DNA from 2 places in the Polaromonas sp. P1_F6 genome. Region 2 is predicted to be linked to the other one. Evidence: riboswitches for the same ligand, from Rfam matches in the RefSeq annotation. Region 2 holds a riboswitch; the other holds the start of a gene.
The links. Region 2 has a riboswitch for glycine ahead of gcvT (glycine cleavage system aminomethyltransferase GcvT). Riboswitches for the same ligand answer to the same signal wherever they lie in the genome.

Region 1: it holds a riboswitch for glycine, as region 2 does, so the genes downstream of both, AC1DY9_RS21465 (D-amino acid dehydrogenase) here and gcvT (glycine cleavage system aminomethyltransferase GcvT) in region 2, are expected to answer to the same signal.

The regions. Positions count from the first base shown of each region.
Region 1 is NZ_JBFUBQ010000011.1:10,505-22,666, forward strand. Features, by position in the region: gene AC1DY9_RS21430 (cytochrome-c peroxidase) at 1-1,031, shown strand, start outside; gene AC1DY9_RS21435 (DAHL domain-containing protein) at 1,028-2,836, shown strand; gene AC1DY9_RS21440 (sensor histidine kinase) at 2,833-4,128, shown strand; gene AC1DY9_RS21445 (response regulator) at 4,125-6,560, shown strand; gene phnD (phosphate/phosphite/phosphonate ABC transporter substrate-binding protein) at 6,759-7,730, opposite strand; gene AC1DY9_RS21455 (DinB family protein) at 7,945-8,478, opposite strand; gene AC1DY9_RS21460 (DUF1737 domain-containing protein) at 8,478-8,684, opposite strand; gene AC1DY9_RS21465 (D-amino acid dehydrogenase) at 8,778-10,091, opposite strand; glycine riboswitch at 10,203-10,324, opposite strand; gene AC1DY9_RS21470 (GrpB family protein) at 10,522-11,064, opposite strand; gene AC1DY9_RS21475 (thioredoxin domain-containing protein) at 11,261-11,743, opposite strand; gene AC1DY9_RS21480 (alpha/beta fold hydrolase) at 11,740-12,162, opposite strand, start outside.
Region 2 is NZ_JBFUBQ010000001.1:363,695-375,856, reverse strand. Features, by position in the region: gene denD (D-erythronate dehydrogenase) at 144-1,169, shown strand; gene AC1DY9_RS01790 (TRAP transporter substrate-binding protein) at 1,262-2,233, shown strand; gene AC1DY9_RS01785 (TRAP transporter small permease) at 2,345-2,839, shown strand; gene AC1DY9_RS01780 (TRAP transporter large permease) at 3,042-4,319, shown strand; gene AC1DY9_RS01775 (hypothetical protein) at 4,392-4,961, shown strand; glycine riboswitch at 4,989-5,104, shown strand; glycine riboswitch at 5,126-5,229, shown strand; gene gcvT (glycine cleavage system aminomethyltransferase GcvT) at 5,285-6,445, shown strand; gene gcvH (glycine cleavage system protein GcvH) at 6,500-6,865, shown strand; gene gcvP (aminomethyl-transferring glycine dehydrogenase) at 6,924-9,818, shown strand; gene AC1DY9_RS01755 (sulfite exporter TauE/SafE family protein) at 9,820-10,575, shown strand; gene AC1DY9_RS01750 (transglutaminase-like domain-containing protein) at 10,587-11,357, opposite strand; gene AC1DY9_RS01745 (mannitol dehydrogenase family protein) at 11,527-12,162, opposite strand, start outside.

The DNA of each region.
Region 1 (12,162 bases), on a different contig from region 2:
ACGAGCACCCCGATCCATGCTCCAGGGGCGCCAGCCCAGACCCTTCTGCCGCCACGGTTTCGGCGGTCACGGGATTGGGTGAGCGGCTGAAGCTGCTGCTGGCTGTGCTGACGTTCGCCTCCCATGCCGCCATCGCGGCCCCCTTGCTCAATGAGCCCATCCAGCCAATCCCCCTCACACTGAAGCAGGACCCGGCCCGTGTCGAAATCGGGCGGCAGCTGTTTCACGATCCACGCCTGTCCGGAAACGGGCGCGTGTCCTGTTTCAGCTGCCATGATTTGAGCAAGGGCGGCGGTGACGGCCGTGACCGCTCCGTCGGGCTTAACGGTGGGCTGACCGGTGTCAATGCCCCGACGGTGTTCAATGCGGCGCTCAATTTCAGGCAATTCTGGAACGGCCGCGCCGAATCGCTGGAGTCCCAGGTAGACCATGTCATGCTGAACCCGATCGAGATGGGGGCGAAGTGGGAAGATGTGGTTCGCAAGATAGCGGACGACGCGAAATACAAAAGCGCGTTTGGTGCGGCCTACAAAGACGGCGTGACCAAAGCCAATATCCAGAACGCCATCGCGACATTCGAACGGACGCTGATCACACCCAACTCACGCTTCGACAAATATTTGCGTGGTGACACCAACGCCATTACCGACGCGGAGAAGGTCGGCTACGCCAAGTTCAAGCAGTACGGGTGCGTCGCCTGCCACCAGGGCGTCAACGTGGGCGGCAACATGTTCCAGAAATTCGGCGTCATGGGCGACTACTTCGCAAAGCGCGGCAGCCCGACGGAGGCCGATCTTGGCCGGTACCTCGTCACGAAGGTGGAAAGCGACAAGCACGTCTTCAAGGTACCGAGCCTGCGCAACATCGCGCTGACGGCGCCTTATTTTCACGATGCCTCGGCCAAGACACTGGAAGATGCCGTCGATGTCATGTTCAGGTACCAGCTCGGACGCGTTGCCTCCAGGGAAGACAAGGAATCCATCGTCAAATTCCTCAATACGCTCACCGGCGAACGGGACTTCAAACCGTGAAAAAAAAGAATCAACTTGCCCTGGCGCCTATGGCGGTAATCACCGCCGTGCTGCTGTCCATCCTGGTGTTCCTGTATAGCAAAACCCAAAGCTTCGACGAGTCGCACTACTTTGAGGATATGGCTGTGCTGCGCCACCTGAAGCAGCTGGACGCGCAATGGGAGCTGGATGTGCTGAAGTCCAGGATCGGGATCAACACGCACTACGATGCGCTGGCCGATAACCAGGGCGGGATGGCCCGGCTCATGGAACAACTCGAGTCGGGCACCCACGCCCACAAGCACGATGCATCGGGGCAGGTGGACAAGCTCGCGGCGCTGGAACGCGCCGTGCAGGACAAAGCCGCCCTGATCGAGCAATTCAAGTCGCACAACTCTGTGCTGCGAAACTCGCTGGCCTTTCTTCCCACCGCGGCGGAAGATGTCCAGCAGTCGCTCGGGCCCGGCCGCGGCGCCACAGAGCCGGCGCTCCGGCAGATTTCGTCTGGCGTTAGCAGGCTGCTGCTCGCGAGCATGCTGTACAGCCAGAGCCCGACCGACGAAAAGGGTGCCGAGATAGAAGAGGAACTGGGCCGGCTTGACGGCAAGCTGCGCCATACTCCGCCGGGCATTGCCGACAGGCTGGGGATCTTCCGCGCGCATGTCCAGACCATCTTGCGCGAACAAAAAACAGTCAATGAACTTCTCGCGGGTATTTCCTCGGCACCGACCGCCAAGTTGCTCGATGCGGCCAACGATGCATCAACGATCGAGCAGCAGCGCGCGGGGGTGGAGGGCGAGCGCTACGGCCGCTACCTGCTAATTTTCTCGGCCGTGCTGGTGGCTCTGCTGCTGTATGCAGCCCTTCACGTGTTTCGCAGCCATGCCGTGATCCGGCGCGTCAACACGGAACTCCAGGCGGCCAATGAGCACCTTGAACAGCGCGTGCAGGAACGGACGAAGGAGCTGCGCCAGGCGCAAAGCGAGCTGATGACCACTGCGCGCCAGGCGGGCATGGCCGAGATTGCCACCAATGTGCTGCACAACGTGGGCAACATCCTCAACAGCGTCAACGTCTCGGCCGACCTCATCGGCAGCACCTTGCACAAATCCAGGGTGCAGGGGCTTTCCCGGGGCATGCAGCTGATGAACGAGCACGCCGCAGACCTGGCCCATTTTCTGGTTCACGACGAGAAGGGCAAGATACTGCCCGGCTATTTGAATGGGATCTCCCAGACCCTGGTGCAGGAGCAGCAGGGCATGCTCAAGGAGCTGGAACTTCTCACCAGAAGCATCGACCACATCAAGGACGTCGTCGCCACGCAGCAATCGTACGCAGGCGGCGGCAGCATCGTTGAGCCGGTGCAGATCAGCGACCTGGTGGAGGACGCGCTGCGGATGAACGGTGTCTCACTGGCGCGCCACGGAGTCACTGTGGTGAAGGAGTTCGCGCAGGTGCCAGAAGCACTGCTGGACCGCTCACGGGTCCTGCAGATTCTCGTGAACCTGATCAGCAACGCCAAAAATGCCATGGCGGGTATGCCGGCCGCATCGCACCAGATCACATTGCGGGTGGAGCCTGTTGGCGAGTCGACCTTGCGGGTCTCTGTCATGGATAAGGGAGAGGGGATACCGGCGGAAAACCTCACGCTGATTTTCTCGCACGGATTTACGACGCGCAAAACAGGCCACGGCTTTGGTTTGCACAGTTGCGCGCTGGCAGTCAGCCAGATGGGCGGGACACTTTCCGCTCACAGCGACGGGCCGGGTCTGGGGGCCACCTTCACACTGGAGCTGCCAATGGATATCGCGCAGACCAAATCATGACGCAGCTACAGAACCAGCGCATCCTGCTGATCGACGACATGCTGTCGATCCATGAGGACTTTCGCAAAATCCTCGCTGCGAAACCGGTGGCGCGTGATCTGGACGTTGCCGAAACCGAGTTGTTTGGTGAGGTCACGCAGATTTCCTACGGTGATTTTGAACTGGACTCCGCTTATCAGGGCGCCGAAGGTGTGGCCAAGGTGGAGGAATCCATCCGGGCCGGGCGGCCCTATGCCATGGCTTTTGTGGACATGCGCATGCCGCCGGGCTGGGACGGGGTGGAGACCATCGAGCGGCTTTGGGGTGTTGATCCGCATGTGCAGATCGTGATCTGCACAGCCTACTCCGACCATCCTTGGGAAAATGTGCTGGCGCGGCTGGACGTGCAGGACCGCCTGCTGGTGCTCAAAAAGCCATTCGACATGATCGAAGTCAGCCAGCTCGCGAGAACACTGACCGCCAAATGGGAGCTGGCGCGGCGCGCGGCAGCACAGGTGAGCAGCCTGGAAGATACCGTGCAGGATCTCAGGGCAACCGAAGCGGCTTTGCGCCAGTCCAACAAGGAACTCGAAGCCTTCTCGTATTCGCTCGCGCATGACTTGCGCTCTCCCCTGAACTCGATTGACGGCTTCAGCCACTTGCTGCAAAAGGCGGTCAGCGGTGATGCGGCGGAACGCGCGAGGCATTACCTGAGCCGGATACGCGAGGGAGTCAGGCAAATGGGTGAGCTCACGGATGGCCTTCTGCTGCTGGCCCAGGTGTCCCGTACCAACCTGAAGATCGAGACAGTCGACCTCACGGCAATAGCCGAGCGCGTGCGCGGTGACTGCCAGAAACGCAATACCGCGCGAGATGTGAAAGTCCACATAACGCCCAACCTTACCGCTGTGGGTGACTCCGCGTTGCTGTGCCAGGTAATGGAAAACCTTATTTCCAACGCATGGAAGTTCACCGTCCATGCCACTGCCCCCGAGATCTGGGTTGGGGCGCAGCACCCCGACAACGAAAGTACGGTCTATTTTGTCCGTGATAACGGCGTCGGGTTTGACATGACGTACGCGGACAAATTGTTCGGTACCTTCCAGCGCCTGCATTCACCGGGTGAGTTTGCAGGGATGGGAATCGGGCTGGCAAGCGCTCACCGGATCATTTCCCGTCACGGCGGTCGTATCTGGGCCGAAGGGGCGGTGGGGCAAGGTGCCACATTTTTCTTCACCATTCCATCGCCTGTGCGGCAACACTCGCCCGATGAAAGCCCGGCTGATGCGAAAAAACACAGGAGCCAGCCATGACTCAACTGCAGAACCGGCGCATTTTGCTGATCGACGACATGCCGTCCATCCACGAAGACTTCCGGAAAATTCTTGCGTCCAGGCCGGTTGCGCATGACCTGGACGATGCCGAAGCCCTGTTGTTTGGCGACGCCGCACCGGTATCCGATGATGGCTTTGAGCTGGACTCGGCCTACCAGGGACGTGAGGGTCTGGACAAGGTCGAGGTCTCCGTTCGGGCCGGGCGGCCCTATGCCATGGCCTTTGTGGACATGCGCATGCCGCCGGGCTGGGATGGTGTGGAGACCATCGAACGGCTCTGGCGCGTTGATCCAAAGGTACAGATCGTCATCTGCACCGCCTACTCCGACCATGCCTGGGAAGATGTGTTCGCGCGGCTGGAAGCCCGGGATCGTCTCCTGATTCTGAAAAAACCGTTTGATCCGGTTGAAGTCAGCCAGCTGGCAAGAATGCTGACCACAAAATGGGAGCTGGCGCAGCAGGCGGCAGCGCAGGTGAGCGGCCTGGAGGAAGCCGTGCAGGAGCGCACCCGCGCCTTGCATGACAGCGAATCACAACTGCGCCAGATCACGGACAGTGTGCCCGCCTTGATTGCCTATATCGACGCCGAACAGCGCTTTCAGTTCCATAACCTTGCCTACGAAGAAGTTCTTGGCCTGAAGCACGGCCAGATCCACGGCAAGACCATGCGCGAACTGATGGGCGACGAGCTCCACGAAAAAGAGCGGGGCAAGATTGAAGAAGCGCTCGCCGGTTACGCGGCGCAATACGACCGCACGCAGGTCACGTCAGATGGCCAGCTGCGCGACTACGTCATGCAGTACTTTCCACGCTACGGCGAAAACGAGGACGAAGGCAAGGTGGTCGGCTTTTTCTCGCTGGGCACCGACGTGACCGAACTCAAGCGCATTGACCGCATGAAGAGTGAGTTCGTCTCTACCGTCAGTCATGAGTTGCGCACCCCGCTGACCTCCATTCGCGGCTCCCTGGGCTTGATCGCCGGCGGCGTGGCCGGGGAGCTGCCGGCCATGGCCAAAAACCTGGTCGGCATCGCCACCAACAATTGCGAACGGCTCATCAGGTTGATCAACGACATTCTTGACAGCGAAAAAATTGAATCCGGAAAAATGCGTTTTGACTTCCAGCAGATGGAACTGCAGCCTCTGCTGACGCAAGCCCTGACGGCCAACGAAGGCTTCGCAGGCCAGCACAACGTCAAGCTGGTTCTGGACGCACCGGCAGAAGCGGTAAGGGTCAGCGTCGACAGCGACAGGCTGACCCAGGTCATTACCAACCTGTTGTCCAACGCCGTGAAATTCGCGCCGGCCCAGTCCTGCGTGGAAGTCCGGCTGCTGTGCAAGAACGGCAGGGTCCGGGTGGAAGTCGCCGACAGCGGCCCCGGCATTCCCGAAGAGTTCCGAAAGCGCATCTTTCAGAAATTCTCGCAAGCCGACACATCGGACACCCGAAAAATGGGTGGTACGGGCCTGGGCCTGAACATCTCGCGCGCCATCGTGGAGCGGATGGGCGGCCAAATCGGGTTCACGACGGAAACCGGCGTCGGAACTGTTTTCTTCTTTGAGCTGCCCGAGGCGGTGCCGGCGCCGATTCAAACCAGCATCAGGTCCGGGGCAGCGACCAGGCCGCTCATCCTGGTCTGCGAAGACGATCCCGACATTGCCCGCCTGATCAACCTGATGCTTGATAAAGGCGGCTTTGACTCGGACATGGTGCACAGCGCAGGGCAGGCGCTGGAGCAAGTCATGCTGATGCCCTACGCTGCCATGACGGTCGACCTGAACCTGCCCGACCAGGACGGCATCAGCCTGATTCGTGCACTGCGCCGCGAAGAGGCGACGAAAGACCTGCCGATCGTGGTGGTCTCGGCCAATGCTGAAGAAGGCGAGCTCGAGTTCAATACCCAGCCCCTGGCGGTTTCAACATGGCTGGAAAAACCCATCGATGAGAACCTCCTGATCCTCAGTTTGCACCGTGCCATCGGTAACATGGCCGAAGGCCGGCCGCGCATTTTGCACGTCGAGGACGACCTCGATATCCAGCGCATTGCCGCGGCCATTGCCCAGGACTTTGCCACCTTTGAATTTGCCGCCACGCTGCGCGAGGCACGCGACCAGCTGGCGCGCCGCCGTTACGACCTGGTGCTGCTCGACCTGACGCTGAAAGACGGCTCGGGCTGGGGACTGCTGGACACCATTGAAGCGCTCGACATCGTGCCGCCAGTGGTCGTGTTTTCTGCGCACGATGTGGAGCCGAAGCAAAGCCAGCGCGCGGAGGCAGTGCTGGTGAAAGCACACACTTCCAACGAGCAGCTGATCCGTACCCTGCAGCGGGTGCTCGATGAAAGCCTGTGGGGGACGGTTCACCCACCCCTGACTGTAGACCCACCCCCGTCCAGGCTCACTGGCGTGTAGCCTGTTCCCCCCTCGAGGGGGCGGCGCCTGGGGCCGGCAAAGCCGGACCCTCGGCCCCCGCTGGTGGAATACCCCCGGTGGTAGTGCCCAAAGAATTCTTCAAGCCAGCTCGAGCCGCGGGACTGGCTTTGCCAGACCGCAGGCGGGCGGCCCCCTCGGGGGGCAGGGAGCTACACGAAGTGAGCGACCGTGGGGGCCTTACTTCTTCTGGCTGGCGCGGTAGACCTGCATCACCGTCGCGAAGTCGCGATCAAAGTTGATGGGCAGGAAGGTGTCGTTGCCGGGCAGCTGCTTTTTCAGTGTGGGCGAGAAGCTGTAGCTGAACGAGCATTTCTTCACGCGTGCCTGCAGTTCGGGCGAAACGTCCTTGCTCATGGTCCAGGTTTCCGTCATGAAAGGCGGGCTTTCCCAGATCGTGCGAATGCTCGAGCCCTTGATGTCGCCCTTGACGACCATGCGCTGGTACAAATCGCTGGCCACAGCTGCGGCCGGATAAAAACCATGCATCACGCCCGTGACGGAGCGCTCGTGGCCGTTGGAGAACACGACTTCGTAGTCCTTGTCCGGCGTCAGGCCCAGCGCCGGGAACAGCGCGCGCGGCGCGAGGTTGCCCGAGTTCGAGGTTGGCGTGGTGTGCGCGATTTTTTTGCCAACCAGGTCCTTGGGCTCCTTGTAGGGACTGTCGATACGGGTGACCAGGATCAGCTTGTAGGAGTTGCGCACGCCGCTGGCCTTGTTGCCGGGAACGCCAAACGGCGCCGGCTGGCCGGCGGTGACCAACTGCGCAGCCAGGCCGGGGTTGACTTGTGCCAGCTGGACCTTGCCGGCCGAGATACCTTCAATCAGCTCTTTTTCACCGAGGATGTCGATGTTGCTGGTCTTGTCCATCGATTCGCCTTGCGCGTTTTGCAGGTCGATGTTTCCGCAGCGTGACAGGTGGCTGAAGTAGTCGCCCCACAAGGCCATGGTTTCGCTCTTGCCATAGGTCTTGGGCATGGCCACGACCATTTTTTCGCGAGGGCCGGAATATTTTTCGGGCGCGGGCGCGGGGGTGGCGGCCGCTGCTTTTGCCTTGCGTGCAGGCTTCGCCTCGTCGGTCTGGGCTGTTGCCGAACCCAGGGCGCAGGCGGCGCTGGCCAATATTGCTGCATGGCGCAAATAAAACTTCATGAGTGATCATCCCGGTAGTTGTGGATAAAACCGCATTTGCGGTCACGCGGCAGAGACGCCGGTTAACCCAAGTGTGCTTCCGAACTAACGTTTACTTACAGGTAGACCGACTCTAAAGGGTCATAAAGCGGAATTACGTCAGAAAGTTTGTGGTTTTTTCGTTGAACGAAGGGCGTCAAGGTAGCGCGAAAAATACCTTTCCTGATAAGCGGTGTTACAAATCGCCCCCGGCATCCGCCATGCGAGCAGCATCCACCTTCCCGAGCAGCCATTGCAGCCCGGCCAGGTGTTGCTGGTCATGGCTGCACAGGTAATGCACCAGGCTGCGCAACGTGAGGGCGCCATAACCTTCGAATTGCGCCGTGCGGCCCAGTTGTTCGGGCGTGATGCCCGACAGCATAGCCATCGTCCTGGTGCGCGCTACGCGAAACGCCGCGATGGCCTCTTGCGCATCAGCGGCCGCGTAGCTGCGTTCCTTTTCCAGCGCGTAGCCGTCCAGTGATTCCAGCACGGGGCTGGCCTCTGACAAGGTACGCTGAAACCGCACGTGATAGCCGTCAATCTCGATGTCCCTGACGTGGCAGACCTGCGCAATGGCCGTGAAGTGTTCGCTCGGAATGCCTTCCCACGACGGCGGCGTCCAACCCTTGTGGCTTTCAGGAATCGCGTCGTAGAACTGCTCCAGCTGGCGCGGAAAATCCGCCATGGCCTGGAGCGTTGCAGGGTTCAGTGGCTGGGCAGGGCTCATCAGCCGGCCTTGCGCAGCGAAGGCCACAGCACCGCCTGCGCCACGATCACGTTCTCGCCATTAAAGGTCGCCGCCGGCGAGCCGTAAAGCTCGTAACCCAGCGCCAGCGCCTCGCTCACGCGGCGGCAAAAGCTCGCGTCATCAGGGCCGGTAAGGAGCCTGTAGGTGGGAAGACCGTCGGGGGGCGTGGTGGCGTGTGATGTCATGGCGGCAAGCGGCTGATGAACGGAGGGCGATATTACCGTTTCCGCCCGCCTGCTGCAGGACGCTGTGCTCCAGACCCCCTTTTCAGGCCTTGCTCAGGCCTTCGCCATCCCCGGCAATGCCATCACACGCTCCGGCGCCGGCATCCCGGTAAACGCAAAGTCGACTTCCGGCACGCGCCCGCTCACGATGTCCGCAATCGCCGCGCCCGAGCCGCAGGCATGTGTCCAGCCCAGCGTGCCGTGGCCCGTGTTGAGGAAGACATTGGAGGCCTTGCTTTTGCCGATGTAAGGCACGTTGCTCGGCGTGGCCGGCCGCAGGCCTGTCCAGAACTGCGCGCCTTCGCCGTCCGTCATGTCGGGAAAGAGTTGTTTTACACGGCGCACGATGGCGTTGCAGCGCACCAGGTTCAGCTCGGTGTTGTAGCCGTTGAGTTCGGCCGTGCCGGCAATGCGCAAGCGGTTGCCAAAACGCGAGAACACCAGCTTGTATTCGTCGTCGGTCAGGCTCACCTGGTAAGACGCCGCCTCGTTGATCACGGGCAGCGTGACCGAATAACCCTTGGCCGGGTAGATGCGCAGGCTTTGCCCCAGCACCTTGGCCCACTGCGCGCTGAAGGCGCCCAGGCACATCACATACGCGTCGGCTTTCAGCATCTCGACCTTGCCACCGGCCTCGCCACTGCCCATCGCCACCTGCACGCCGTTCAGCTGCCCCTCTGCGGCATCCAGGCCCAGCACCGTGGTGTTGTACAAAAATTTCACACCGGCCTGTTCGCAGCGCGCGGCCAGCGCGGCGGTAAACGCGCGGGCGTCACCCGATTCATCGCTGGGCGTCATGCTGCCGCCCACGATGCTGCCGCGGCATTGCGCCAGTGCGGGCTCAATCGCCACACATTCGTCGGCCGTCTTCATGTCGAGTTCGCAGCCGTGCTCGCGCATGATGCGCGCGGGTTCCTGCGCCGCGTCGTACTCGGCCTGGCTGGTGTAGAAGTGCAGGATGCCCTTGGTCTGCGCGTTGTACAGCAGGCCCAGCTCGGCGCGCAGCTTTTGCAGCGCGCCGCGGCTGTACATGCCCAGGTTCACGATCTGCTTGATGTTTTGTGCCGTGCGCGCCGGCGTGCAGTTGCGCAAAAACTCCAGCCCCCACAGCCACTGGTTCACATCGGCGCGCAGCCTGAAGAGCAGCGGCGCGTCTTCACGCGCCAGCCATTGCAACACTTTCAGCGGCGCACCCGGGTTGGCCCAGGGTTCCGCATGGCTCACCGATATTTGCCCGCCGTTGGCAAAACTGGTTTCCATCGCGGCTGCGTTGCGGCGTTCCACCACTGTCACCTCATGGCCGCGCTGCGCCAAATACCAGGCCGTGGTGATCCCCGTGACACCAGCCCCCAAAACCATGACTTTCATGGCGATTCCTTTTCATTCAAGCAGAACATTGCAGTAGCGCAAGCGCCGTGCCAGGGGTTGCTGTTGAATCGGAAGAATCGTGGCAACCGCCAAGCCATCACATGCTTGCGGCCGCTTCCACTGTCCTTGTTACCTGAGAGATTCAGCCGTTGCTTTTATGTCGATGACAAGCTTCGGCTTTGCTCCTTCGGTGCGCTGCACCTTGCGTGCGGCGTCTCTCCAGACGGCTGTGTGTTCCGGGCAGTACGGGACCTGAGCGATTATGGAAGTTTGCGCCTTCGGTGGCTGCCTTGTGGGGCAGCGCTCTCCTGCTTGAACGGGTTTGAATTTACCACCGAAGACTGTTTTGCCAAGCGTGAATAGGGCGTTCAGTACAGGTCTAGCGGGTTAATTCAGCGGCTTAATAGTAGGGAGTAGGGAGCAGGGAGGTTTAGCCTTCGCTCACTGCGTTCACAAACGCGGCTTTGGCATCGGTGTAGGCCTCCCGGTCACCCGGGTGCCTGGCCGCCAGTTCCGCCTTGAGCGCGGCATAGCGCGCCGCCAGCGCCGGGTCCGAACGCAGGGCGTCGCGAAAACGCAGGCGCTGCGCCCACACCTCGCCGCCGTGCACCACCAGGTGCAGGTGATGCGTGCGGCGCCCCTCTGCCCAGCGCATCAGCCATTTGCGGTCAGACAGCGAGGCATTGAATTCAGCGGAGGTCGTGTAGCCATTGGCGCACAGCGGCGCCAGAAGCGCTTCAGCCGCCGCGATTGATTCCACACCGGCCAGCATATCGATCACCGGCTTGGCCGCCAGGCCGGGCACGGCTGTGCTGCCGATGTGCTGGATGTCGATCAGGCGGGCCGGCAGCTGAGGGGAGAGCGCAAGCAGGCGGTCCCGCTCAGCCACAAACTGCTGGGGCCAGGCTGGGTTGTAGGCCTGCAAGACCACTTCCTCGTGGATAGCGGCAAGCAGCGATTCCTGGTCAGTCATGCGCGTGACGGCTGGCAGGTTGTTGTGCAGGGGCAAAAAACGCTGTGCGACACGCCAGAATCCTTTGCGGGGCTATTTTTGGGGCGGTTTTAAGCATCAAAAAGGCCTTCAGCCCAATCAAATATTGCGCGAGCAGCTATTAAAACAATAGCAACTAGAAGTCCCGCGGCTGCGAATGAGGCGGTCTGCATTTCATTTACCGGAGAGCCAGCACAGCTTTGCGCGCCTGGGCCAGTCGCTCTTCCAGATAGGCACCATAAAAGTCGGTAGATGCCAGGCCAACCAGCCGTTCCGCCAGGTCTTGCCCGGCCGGGCCCAGAAACAGCACGGTGGGTGTGAAACCGGCTTTCCATGCCGCGACTTGCGCGGCGGCTGTCGTCACCTGGCCGTCAAAGCCGGTCAGCGGCGTCGTGCGGTCGCTGATGTTGAGCTGCCAGGCGTGCAGGCTGCCGTCACGCTGCGCCGGCAACAGGTAGTTGCGCCGCACCAGCTCGCAAAAAGGGCAGCCGGGCAGGCTGACCAACAGCACGAGTGGTTCATTTTTGGCGAAGGCGATTCCAGCGGCCGCCGGCAAAGAGGCCGGCACAGGCAAGGCAGTGTCTTTGGCCAGTGCGAGCTGGGGCAAGGCCAGCCCGGCTGCCAGCGCGGCAGTGAACTGGCGGCGGCCCACCTGGCTCATTCGGCGCTTTCCAGCAAAATCTTCGTCAGCGCAGCCGGTTCGCTGATCATGGGGTCATGGCCGGTCTTGATCTCCACCACGCGCGAATTCGGCAGCCACGCACCGTCCCAGAATTTCGGGTCTTTCACACGCAGCCGGCTCGGCTCTATGGTGGCCAGGGCGGGTTGCGTGCAACTGACAAAAGTGCGCGGCACAGCGGCTACGCGCTGCATATCAAAGTGCAGCGGCGCCTGGTAGGTGTTGCCGGGGTGCGGCGTCTGCCGGCGCTTCACCCAGTCACGGTCAGCATCGTGCAGGCCGAACACCTCCGGGTCGGGTGCCGGAAAGCTGAAGCTGGGCGAAGCCTGCGCCGCCGCCATGCGCTGCTGCTGCGTGGCGCTGGCCTGCGTGCTGCTCCAGCTCTCGCCGGGCTTGGGCAC
Region 2 (12,162 bases):
CCAAGCACCATCCAAACCGGCACCATCTGTCGGCTGCATGGAACGACTCCTCCTTCGAACTAAACTGCCTGACATACCGCAGGCAACCGGATCGGTGCGGGCATGCAGGCGAGTAACCTACAAAAAATGGAGACAACATACCCATGAATATCGTCATCACCGGTGGCGCCGGATTTCTCGGGGCCAGGCTGGCCCGGCAACTTCTGGACGCGGGGCAATTGGCTCTTGCGGGCAGCGCACCGCAAACCATCCGGACAGTGACACTGGTTGACAGGGTGGCGCCCCCGGCCGCGCTGGCCGCGGACAACCGCATTCGAACCATCACCGGCGATCTGAACCGGCTGCTGGAAGACGGTCATCCGCAAGCACTCGTGGTGACAGAAAAAGACACGCTGATATTCCATCTGGCGGCGGCGGTCAGCGGTGAATGCGAAGCGGATTTCGACCTTGGGATGCGCAGCAATGTCGACGCCACGCGTGCGCTGCTGCAGGCGTGCCGTGCCCTGAATACATCGCCCACCGTCGTATTCGCCAGTTCGCTTGCAGTGTTTGGCAATTCACCCGAGCAACCACTCCCGGCGGTCATCGATGACAGAACGCTGCCCACACCACAGAACAGCTACGGCATCCAGAAATTTATCGGCGAGCAACTGGTGGCTGATTACGCGCGCAAGGGTTTCATACGCGGGCGCAACGTACGCCTGATGACCGTGAGCGTACGGCCCGGAAAACCCAACGGTGCGGCATCGAGCTTTCTCAGCGGCATGATCCGGGAACCCCTGGCGGGGATCAGGGCGCAGTGTCCTGTGCCGCCCGAAACGGCGGTGGCTCTTGCGTCGCCCGGCCGTACGGTTGAGGGATTGATTCGCGCTGCGCAAGCCAGCGACACCGAATGGGGTGCCCGCACAGCCGTCAATCTGCCGGCCCTCAAGACCACGGTCGGCGAAATGGCGCAAGCCCTGGCACGGGTGGCAGGAAAGAACGTGGCGGATTTGATCGACTGGGTGTACGACCCCGTCATCGCAGGAATCGTGGGCAACTGGCCGGCCAATATCGACGCAGCACGCGCGCGGTCGCTGGGCCTGCTGCCTGACAGTGATTTTGAAAGCATCATCGCGGCGTACTTAAGCGAAAACCCGCGCACAACCGCTGGTGCATCGCGGCAATAATGCGTGTGCTTATGGTCGGAAAATCCTGATGCGGGACCGGCCCCAGTCGTCCACAGGATTCCCGGCCCGATCACCCAACGGAGACAAACAACATGAAGCTTTCAAAACTGATTATCGGTATGACGCTCGCAGCGGGATTCATGGCGTCTGCAAATGCACAGACCACCATGAAGATCAGCATTTCCACGGCCCAGAATTCGCATCAGGGCATTGCCATCGACACCTTTGCCAAAGAAGTCGAGAAACGCACAGCAGGCCGCTACAGAGTCCAGACCTTCTACAACGGAGCCCTGGGCGGCGAACGCGAATCCATCGAGGCCGTGCAGCTGGGCACCCAGGAGCTGGCCCTCTCCTCCACCGGCCCCGTACCCAACTTTGTCCCCGAGACCAAGATCCTCGACGTTCCCTTCCTGTTCCGGGACAAGGCGCACGCACGCGCCGTGCTGGACGGCCCCATCGGCCAGAATCTCCTGACCAAATTCGATGCCAAGGGCTTTAAGGCGCTGGCCTGGGCCGAGAACGGCTTTCGCCACATGACCAACAGCAAGCGGGATGTGAAAGTTCCGGAGGACCTGAAGGGACTGAAGATGCGCACCATGGAAAATCCGGTGCACATCGCCGCCTACAAAGGCCTTGGCATCATCACCACGCCCATGGCCTTTCCCGAAGTGTTCACGGCGCTGCAGCAAGGCACGGTCGACGGCCAGGAAAATCCCCTGTCTGTGATCATGTCCGCCAAGTTCGACCAGGTGCAAAAGCACCTTTCACTGACCGGTCACGTTTATTCACCCTGTATTTTTGTCATGAACAAGGCAGCTTTCGACAAGCTCAGTGCTGGCGACAAGACGGCATTCATTGACGCTGCCAAGGAAGCGACCAAGGCGAACCGGGCCCGCGTGGACCAGGACGATGCCAACGGTGTAGCCGAGCTGCGCAGCAAAGGCATGACCGTGATCGAAAACGTCGACAAGGCGAAGTTCGTGGCAACGCTGGCGCCAGTCAACGCCGAATTTGAAAAGCAGTTCGGCAAAGCCAACATCGACGCGATCAGGAACTACAAGTAAACCGTACCGCAGCTATTTTGCTACTTTTTTTGTAGCTACTTGCGCCCGCCACCATTGGTCTGCGGGCGTTTTCATTGAAATTTTCAATTCTCCTCATGTATCGGCGCATCCATGAAACAAGTATTTCTCCAACTTGAACGGTGGACCACCGGCTTCTCCATGCTGGTGGCCTGCGTGATGCTGGTCATCGCATCGGGGCTCGGCGTGTTCCAGATCCTGACGCGTTTTGTCTTCGAGCAGCCTGCAGAGTGGAGTGAAATTCTGATCCGCCTCAGCCTGATCTGGATGGTCTTTATGGGAATTCCCACGGCTTTCCGCCAGGGCGCCATGGTCAGCGTGGATGTGCTCTATCGCTGGAGCCCACCTCGCATCCGGCGGGTGCTGGACTGGCTGGTCTGCCTCGCCGCCCTGTTCCTCGTCGCAGTCATCGTCTGGTGGGGCTGGGACTATTCCCTTCGCGGGCGTGTGCAGTCCATGGCCGGCCTTGAATCCATTTCCATGTTTTGGGGCTATGTGGCCATGCCTGTCGGCGGCATGTTCTGCGTGATCGGCATCATCGGCAACCTGATCGACCCACAGCGGAATGAATTGGAAACCGCACAATGAGAACAAAAACTGGATTTCACCTTCAAGCAGGGGCCGCGGAACCGGCTTTGCCGGGCCGCAGGCGCGGCCCCAGAGGGGCTGGAGCCCGCGGCTCCAAGCCTGCCTGCGCAGGCTTGGACGGGCGACAGAGGCGAAGCGTCTCGCGAGCCGCGGCCTGCAAGGCCTCGCGCATTACACGAAGTGAAAAGCGTGGGGGCCAAGTATGACCGCGGTAATGATTTCCACCATGGTGCTGTGCTTTGCACTCACCGTTTCCGTGGCCGTTTCCATCGGCCTGGCGTCCATCTTCGGTATCCAGGCGTCCAACGCCAACATGCTGATTTCAGTCAAGGAGATGTTCTCCTCGATCAACAAGTTTCCGCTGGCCGCGATCCCCTTCTTCATCCTGGCCGGCAACCTGATGGAAACCGGCGGCATCTCGCGCCGCCTGGTCGAGTTCGCCAAAAGCATTGTGGGCGGCGTCCAGGGCGGCCTGCCCATGACCTGCGTGCTGACCTGCATGATTTTTGCGGCCGTGTCGGGCTCTTCTGTGGCCACTACTTTCGCCATAGGCGCCATCCTGATCCCGGCGCTCATCAAGCACGGCTACCCCACCGCCTACGCCGCAGCCCTGCAGGCCACCAGCGCAGAACTGGGCGTGATCATTCCGCCATCCATCCCCATGATTCTTTACGGCGTGAGCGCCGAGGTCTCGATCGGAGAACTCTTCATCGCCGGCTTCGGCCCGGGGCTTTTGATCGGCTGCGCGCTGATGCTGTTCGTGCACCTGTACTGCCGCTGGAAGGGCTGGGGCAAGCACGACGGCGACGGCCGCCTGAGCTTTGGCAAGGCGACCTGGCAGGCCAGCTGGGCGCTGCTGATGCCGGTGATTATTCTGGGCGGCATTTACGGCGGGATTTTCACGCCGACCGAGGCGTCGGCGGTGGCGGTGTTTTATGCGCTGGTCGTCGGCACCGTGATCTACCGCGAAATCAAGCCGGCCGACCTGTACGTCATCCTGCGCAAATCGGTGCTCTCCAGCGCCGTGATCATGTTCATCATCGCCAATGCCGGGTTGTTCGCCTTTCTGATCACCCGGGCCGGCGTGCCGGACGCCATAGGCCATTGGCTGGAAGCAGTGCTGCAATCGCCCGCCCTCTTCCTGCTCGGCGTTAACGCGGCGCTGTTCATCATCGGCATGTTCATTGAAACCAGCGCCGCCATCATTGTTCTGGCACCCATCCTGGCGCCAGTGGCTGTGCATTTCGGCATCGATCCGGTGCACTTCGGGCTGGTGATGGTGGTCAATCTTGCCCTGGGCATGATCACACCGCCTTTCGGCGTGAACCTGTTCGCGGCCTGCACCGTCGCCAGGATATCGCTGGACCGCATCGTGACCCACCTGATCCCCTTTGTGCTCGTCATCCTGGCTTGCCTGATGGTGGTCACTTACGTCCCGCAGCTGTCGCTGGCTCTGCGGGATCTCGTCTACGCAAAATAGCTTTTCGGACGGGATTCACGAGGCTGTCATTTTCAGCAGCCATGCTCGGGGTTTCATTTCAGGATGAAATCCATGCAGCTCCACAAAACCGACCGCGCCCGTGCCGAGCTCAAGCCCGGCGTGAGAACGCTAGGCCAGCGCGAGCGCACCCTGCTGCTGATGGCCGACGGCAGCAAGTCGGCCCAGGACTTCCGCCCGCTGTTTGAGGGCGACGGCGAAGCCATTGCCCTGCGCCTTTTGCGCGACGGCTTTCTGGAAGCCCATCCCGGCAAGACGTCCGCGCCGGCAAAAAACCCTGCGCCTGCACCCGCCCAAACACTCACGCCGGCGCAGTTACAGAACTTTCCCAGCCCCGAAACCACCCAGGCCATTCAGGTCTCTGCCGATCAATTTGAAGGCAAGCGCTCGCTTGCCACAACCCGGATGTTCCTGTTCGACATCTGCGAACGCATGTTCGCCCGGCGCAACCCGGAGATGGCCGAGCGCTTTCGCGAAGCGCTGCGCAATGCCAAAGACCGCGAGACCATGCTCAGCGCCTCGCGCGAAATGATCGAGGAAATCGAAAAAATCGCGGGCCACGAGCGCGCCGACTCCATCAGCGAGCGCATCGCCATGCTGCTGCCGCAGCACCAGGCCGCCTGATCGAGCCGACAGCGGCTTCCGTTACACTCAGCGGTGTCAGGAGAGAGTTTTCCTCGCGAAAACCGCCGAAGGCGCACGAGCACCCTGGGGGCACCCCCCTTGAGTAGCACTGAACGCTCAGGCAAAAGGACTGGCAACCGCCCTGCGGCGCACCACGCGGCAAGGCGTTCCCTACTGGAGAGAGGCCGCCTTTCACGGGCAGCCCACCGAAGGAGCAAGCCTGCATCGCCGGGTGAATCTCTCAGGTAAAGTGGACAGCAGGGGCAGCCCATGGATTGAGAACAAGTTCTTGCCATGACCGTGTTTGCCCCCTGGAGAATGCCTTGTCCGATTCGTCCACCTCTTCCGCCGCCCCCGAAACCTTGTTGAAAACGCCCCTGCATGACCTGCATGTGGAGCTTGGCGCGCGCATGGTGCCTTTTGCGGGCTATTCGATGCCGGTGCAGTACCCCGCGGGCCTGATGGCGGAACACCACCACACACGCCAGGCTGCCGGCCTTTTTGACGTGTCCCACATGGGCCAGCTACGCCTGGTGGGTGCTGATGCCGCAGTCGCGCTGGAATCCCTGATACCCGTTGATGTGATCGACCTGCCCGCCGGCAAGCAGCGCTACGGCCTGCTGTTGAACGACGACGGCGGCATCATCGACGACCTGATGTTCTTCAACCGCGACTACGCCAACGGCGGCGACCTCTTTGTCATCGTCAACGGCGCCTGCAAGGTCGGCGACATTGCACACATCCAGGCAAAGATCGGCTCGCGCTGCGAAGTCATCCCCATGCCGGAAATGGCGCTGATGGCGCTGCAGGGCCCACAGGCCGTCACTGCCTTGCAGCGCCTGGCGCCCGGTGTCGAAAAACTCGTATTCATGACCGGCGGCCGCTTCAGCGTGGCCGGCTGCGACTGCTTCATCACCCGCAGCGGCTACACCGGTGAAGATGGCTTTGAAGTCTCGGTGCCTGCTTCGCAAGCTGACGCACTCGCACGCGCGCTGCTCGCGCAACCTGAAGTCAAACCCATCGGCCTGGGCGCGCGCAATTCGCTGCGGCTGGAGGCCGGCCTGTGCCTCTACGGCAACGACATCGACACCACCACCACGCCGGTGGAAGCCAACCTCAACTGGGCCATGCAAAAGATTCGCCGCACCGGCGGCGCGCGTGCCGGCGGCTTCCCTGGCGCAGACAAAATTCTGGCCCAGCTGGCCGACCCCGCCCTGCTCACCCGCAAGCGTATCGGCCTGGTGGCGCTGGAGCGCGTTCCTGTACGCGACCACACCGAACTGCAAAGCACCGACGGCATGGCTATCGGCGAAGTCACCAGCGGTTTGTTGGGCCCCACCATCAACCAGCCCGTCGCCATGGGTTACATCAAACCTGAGTTCGCTGCGCTGGGCACACGCGTGAACGCCATCGTGCGCGGCAAGCCGGTGCCCATGGAAGTGGCCGCCATGCCTTTCGTTCCCGCCCGCTACTACCGCGGTTAAGCACCAGATCAAGCTCCCCGTTTTATTCACCCCACTCAACCCCTGGAGAACCTCATGACCGTCAAATACACCGAAGACCACGAATGGGTCAAGATTGAAGGCAACGTCGCCACCGTCGGCATCACCGTGCATGCGCAGGATGCGCTGGGCGATGTGGTGTTTGTGGACCTGCCGGCTGTCGGCACCACCTTCGCCCAGAAAGAAACCGCCGGTGTTGTCGAATCCGTCAAGGCCGCGGCCGACGTGTATATGCCCTTGAGTGGCGAAGTCACCGAAATCAACGAAGCCCTAAGAGACGACCCATCTCTCGCTAACAGCGACCCGATGGGCGCCGGCTGGTTTTTCAAAGTCAAGCTGTCCGACCCAACGCAGCTTGACGCGCTGATGGACGAAACCCGCTACACCGCCTTCGCTGCCTGATTTTCTGACCGATTCTTTTTTCTGACTCCTGGCTGCCAAGCCTGACACGGGACCCGACATGTTGATGCAATCCGCCAAGCCCTTGGGCGATCTTGAAAACCCTGCCGAATTCATCGCCCGCCACATCGGCATCGATGACGCCGACGAAGTCCACATGCTCAGCATCGTGGGCTCAGCCTCGCGCCGCGCGCTGGTGGAAGGCATTGTTCCACGCTCGATTGCACGCAGCACCGCCATGGCCATCCCGGCCCCCGTCACGGAGGCGGCCGCGCTCAAGCAGCTCAAAGCCATCGCGGCCAAGAACCAGGTGTTCAAGAACTTCATTGGCCAAGGCTACTACGGCACCTACACGCCGGGCGTGATCCTGCGCAACATCCTCGAGAACCCCGCCTGGTACACGGCCTACACGCCCTACCAGGCTGAGATTTCGCAGGGCCGCATGGAAGCGCTGATCAACTTCCAGACCATGGTCTGCGACCTGACCGGCATGCCGATCGCCAACGCCTCCATGCTCGACGAAGCCACCGCCGCCGCCGAAGCCATGACCCTGGCCAAGCGCAGCGTGAAAAGCAAAAGCAATGTCTTCATCGTCGCAGGCGACTGCCACCCGCAAACAATTGAGGTGATCCAGACCCGCGCAAAGCCCTTGGGCATCGAGGTGAAGGTCAGCACGGCAGCCGTCACGGTGCCGCAACTGATGGCCGAAGGCAATTACTTCGGCGTGCTGGCGCAATACCCCGCCACCACAGGTAGCATCCATGACCTGCGCCCGCTGGCCGGCCAGGCGCATGTCGATGGCGCAGCCCTCTGCGTTGCGGCCGACCTGCTGGCGCTCACGCTGCTGGCCCCGCCCGGTGAATGGGATGCCGACATCGTGCTCGGCAACACCCAGCGCTTCGGCATGCCCATGGGCAACGGGGGGCCGCACGCGGCTTACCTTGCCTGCCGCGACGAATTCAAGCGCTCGCTGCCCGGCCGCCTGGTCGGCGTGACCATCGACAGCCACGGCAACCCGACCTACCGCCTGGCGCTGCAAACCCGTGAGCAACACATCCGCCGCGAGAAAGCCACCTCCAACATCTGCACCGCGCAGGTGCTGCCAGCCGTCATCGCCAGCATGTACGCGGTCTACCACGGCCCGCAAGGCCTCAAGCGCATCGCCGAGCGTGTGGCGGCCTATACGGCCATCTTCGTGCAGGGTCTCAAAGAGCTGGGCTATGAAATCACCAACACAGGCGCCTTCGATTCCGTCACGGTGAAGACGGGTGACGCTACCAATTTGATAGCTGACCGCGCACGTTCGGCGGGCGCCAACCTGCGTTTTCGCTTGAATAATCACCTGGGCGTGTCGCTGGACGAGACCACCAGCCGCAAGGACATCGAACTGCTCTGGTCCTTCTTCGCCAGGCCCGGCCAGACCGTACCCGTGGTCAGCGCTTTCGAAAAGGGCATCGAGTCGCTGATCCCCGCCGGCCTGCGCCGCACCAGCGCCTTCCTGTCGCACCCGGTGTTCAACACCCACCACTCCGAAACCGGCATGCTGCGCTACATCCGCATGCTGAGCGACAAAGATCTCGCACTGGATCGCAGCATGATTCCGCTGGGCAGCTGCACCATGAAGCTCAATGCCACCAGCGAGATGATTCCCATCACCTGGCCGGAGTTCGCCAACATTCACCCCTTCGCACCCGCAGACCAGCTGCAGGGCTATGCGGAACTCGACAAGCAGTTGCGCGACTGGCTGTGCCAGGCCACGGGTTATGCAGGCATCAGCCTGCAGCCTAACGCCGGCTCGCAAGGCGAGTACGCGGGCCTGCTGGTCATCAAGGCCTTTCATGAAGCCAAAGGCCAGGGTCATCGCAACATCTGCCTGATCCCTTCGTCGGCTCACGGCACCAACCCGGCCAGCGCCCAGATGGTGGGCATGACCGTCGTCGTGACCGCCTGCGACGCGCTGGGCAATGTCGACATGGCCGACCTCAAGGCCAAGTGCGAACAGCACAGCGCCAACCTCGCCTGCGTGATGATCACCTACCCCAGCACGCATGGCGTGTTCGAAACCCAGGTAAAAGAGCTCTGCGCCATGGTGCACAGCCACGGCGGACGCGTTTACGTGGACGGCGCCAACATGAACGCACTGGTGGGCGTGGCCGCGCCGGGCGAGTTCGGCGGCGACGTGAGCCACCTGAACCTGCACAAAACCTTTTGCATCCCGCACGGCGGCGGCGGCCCGGGCGTTGGCCCGGTGTGCGTGGTGGCTGACCTGGTGCCTTACCTGCCCGGCCATGCCACGGCCGGCATTCCCGTCAACGGCGTGGGGGCGGTTTCTGCGGCCCCCCTGGGTAACGCAGCGGTGTTGCCCATCAGCTGGATGTACTGCCGCATGATGGGACCAGAAGGGTTGACGCAGGCGACTGAAGTCGCCATCCTGAGCGCCAACTACATCAGCTCGCGCCTCAAGGACCACTACCCCACGCTATACGCCAGCGAGAATGGCCATGTCGCGCATGAATGCATTCTCGATCTGCGCCCGCTCAAGGAAACCAGCGGCGTCACCGCCGAAGACGTGGCCAAGCGCCTGATGGACTACGGCTTTCACGCGCCCACATTGAGCTTCCCTGTGCCCGGCACCCTGATGGTCGAGCCGACCGAAAGCGAAACCCTGGCCGAGCTGGACCGTTTCATCGACGCGATGATCGCCATCCGCGAAGAGATCCGAAAAATCGAAGCTGGCCAATGGCCGCAAGACAACAACCCGCTCAAGCATGCGCCGCACACCGCGGCCAGCCTGATGGGCGCTGACTGGGACCGCCCTTACTCCCGCGAAACCGGCGCCTTCCCATTGGCCTCGCTCAAGCAGGTCAAATACTGGCCGCCGGTGGGCCGCGTCGACAACGTTTACGGCGACCGCAACCTTTTTTGCAGCTGCGTGCCCGTGAGTGATTACGCCTGAGTTGGACGCTCACATCATCCTGATCGTCGCGGGGGCGGCGGCAGCGGGGTTTGTCCAGGGCCTGTCGGGTTTTGGCTTCAGCCTTGTCGCCATGTCTTTCTGGGCCTGGGCTATAGACCCGAAGCTGGCGGCTGTCATGGCGGTGTTCGGCGGCCTGACGGGCCAGGTCATGGCGGCCTTTACGGTCAGCCGCACAACTGACTGGAAGCGCCTGCTGCCGTTTCTGGCCGGCGGCCTGCTGGGGCTCCCGCTGGGTTTGCTGTTGTTGCCGCAACTTGACGTCCAGCTCTTCAAGCTGTTTCTCGGCATGCTGCTGGCGCTATGGTGCCCGGCCATGCTTTTTTCGGGCAAGCTCCCGCGCATTCACCATGGGGGCCGCGTCGCCGACGGCACGATTGGCGTTGCCGGTGGTTTCATGGGGGCCTTGGGTGGTTTCAGCGGTGTGATTCCGACACTGTGGTGCACCCTGCGCGGCTACGAAAAGAGTGCCCAGCGCGCCGTCATCCAGAACTTCAATCTGGCCGTGCTGACCGTCACCATGGCCAGCTATGTTGCCGCCGGCCTGGTCACGCGCGAAACGCTGCCCATGCTGGCCATCGTGGCGCCTGCTGCGCTCATTTGCGCCTGGCTGGGCGGGCGTGTTTACACGGGCATCAGCGACCTGGCCTTTCGCAGACTGGTGCTGAGCCTGCTGACCTGCTCCGGCGTGGCGATGCTGGTGTCATCCGTGCCGGAGTTGCTGCGGCGGATGGGCTAGGGCCTGTCATTTCAATAAAAACGCGAGCCGGCCCGCAGCTCACGAATGGCCCGAATCATGGTCGGAGCCAGCGCATTCCATTGCAAGGCCCGCAGTGATCGACGGTAACGCAGCCCGCTGCCCCCGAGGGATGCCGACACCAGTTCCAGAGGATCGCTCACCACGCACAGAAGCCGCGTGAGCATGGGGTCCTGCTCGGTAGGCACACCGCCGAGGAAGGCGTCGTTCTTTCCGTCCCACAGAAGCTGGGCATTGATGTGGATACCCCAGCCGCACTCCCAGCCGTTCGCTTTCAGGCGTTCGAGCGCCGCAGCCACGTATTCGGCATCGAAGATGTAGGTGTCGGTGCGCACCCAACGGCCCAGCCAGAACTCCGCCAGCGGCCGCGCCGCCGGCGTGGCCCGCGGGATCAGGCCGCGAAGCATCTCGCCGCGCATCTCCATGTAGCGCACACGGGCCGGGATGCCGGCGGAGCGCATCAGCGCGATCAGCAGCGTCACCTTGTCGTCACCGTCGCCTCCGCGCGCCTCAAGTACGTCGCGGGCGGTCGGGTACTGCAGCTTGATCCGCTTGGTATAAGGCAGGCGCTTGACGAAGCGATAGATAGCCAGTGCCTTGTCCCGGTCGGTGCGGCACAGCTGGACAATCGAGCGAGCCTTCAGGCGCAGCTTGGTGTCGTCCAGGTCCAGCAGGGGCGTTGTGCCAAGCCAGTCCTGCGGCCGGTCGCTGGCTCTTTGATGCAGCCGGCGGGGCGAATCGAATTGTGCGGCAAGTGCCACCATGGAACCACCGACGGAGTGAATGGTTTACGCATCGTAACCCCGGAGGCGCAATTGCGGCGAATTTCCGTTCCACGCCCGGGCGCTGAGGGACTGGCCCCTGGCATGAGGGCTCGCGGCGTCGGATGTTGCGCCGCAGCATGTCATCAAACGCAGGTGACCAGCCGGTGGTTCAGGCACCAGTGCCCAGGGTGCTTCCGGTTTCAGCTAACGCATTGCGCAGCTGGGTCTGTGCGATGGGCAGTTGCAGCGCCACGGCGCGCTCTAGCACGGGTGCCAGGCGGCGCAGCTTCTTCTGCGCGTGGTCCTTGGCAATGTCGGCCAGACGGTGTTCCAGAAACGGGTTGAGCAGGCGGTCGCGCAATTCCACCAGGTAGGCGTGGGCCTCGGGGCCTGTGCCCTCGGCGTCAAATACCGGCAGCACCTCGTCGGCCCACACGGCCTCCAGCGGGGTGCGCAGCGCCGGGGTGTGCATGGCCTGCATCACGGTCATGTCAGCAGCACCGCCCAGCAGCTGCCAGCGTTCGGCCAATATCGTGTGGCCCAGGTTCAGCAGCCAGAGCTTGCGTTGCTCGAAGGGGGCCAGTGCATCCGTCACCACCATGGCCGGGTGGCTGCAAGGAAGCACCATGCGCGGCTGGCGTTCGATGGCCCACAGCGCATAGGGCTCGGCCACTGCACCGGCGGGTTCCAGCGGAGACGACACGATGCGGTCCACCAGTGAATTGACCCACACGCAGTGCTCCCGCACATAGCGAAGGAAGGCGGGCGTAACGCCCCAGCTCTGTGCCAGCGTGGATACCAGGTT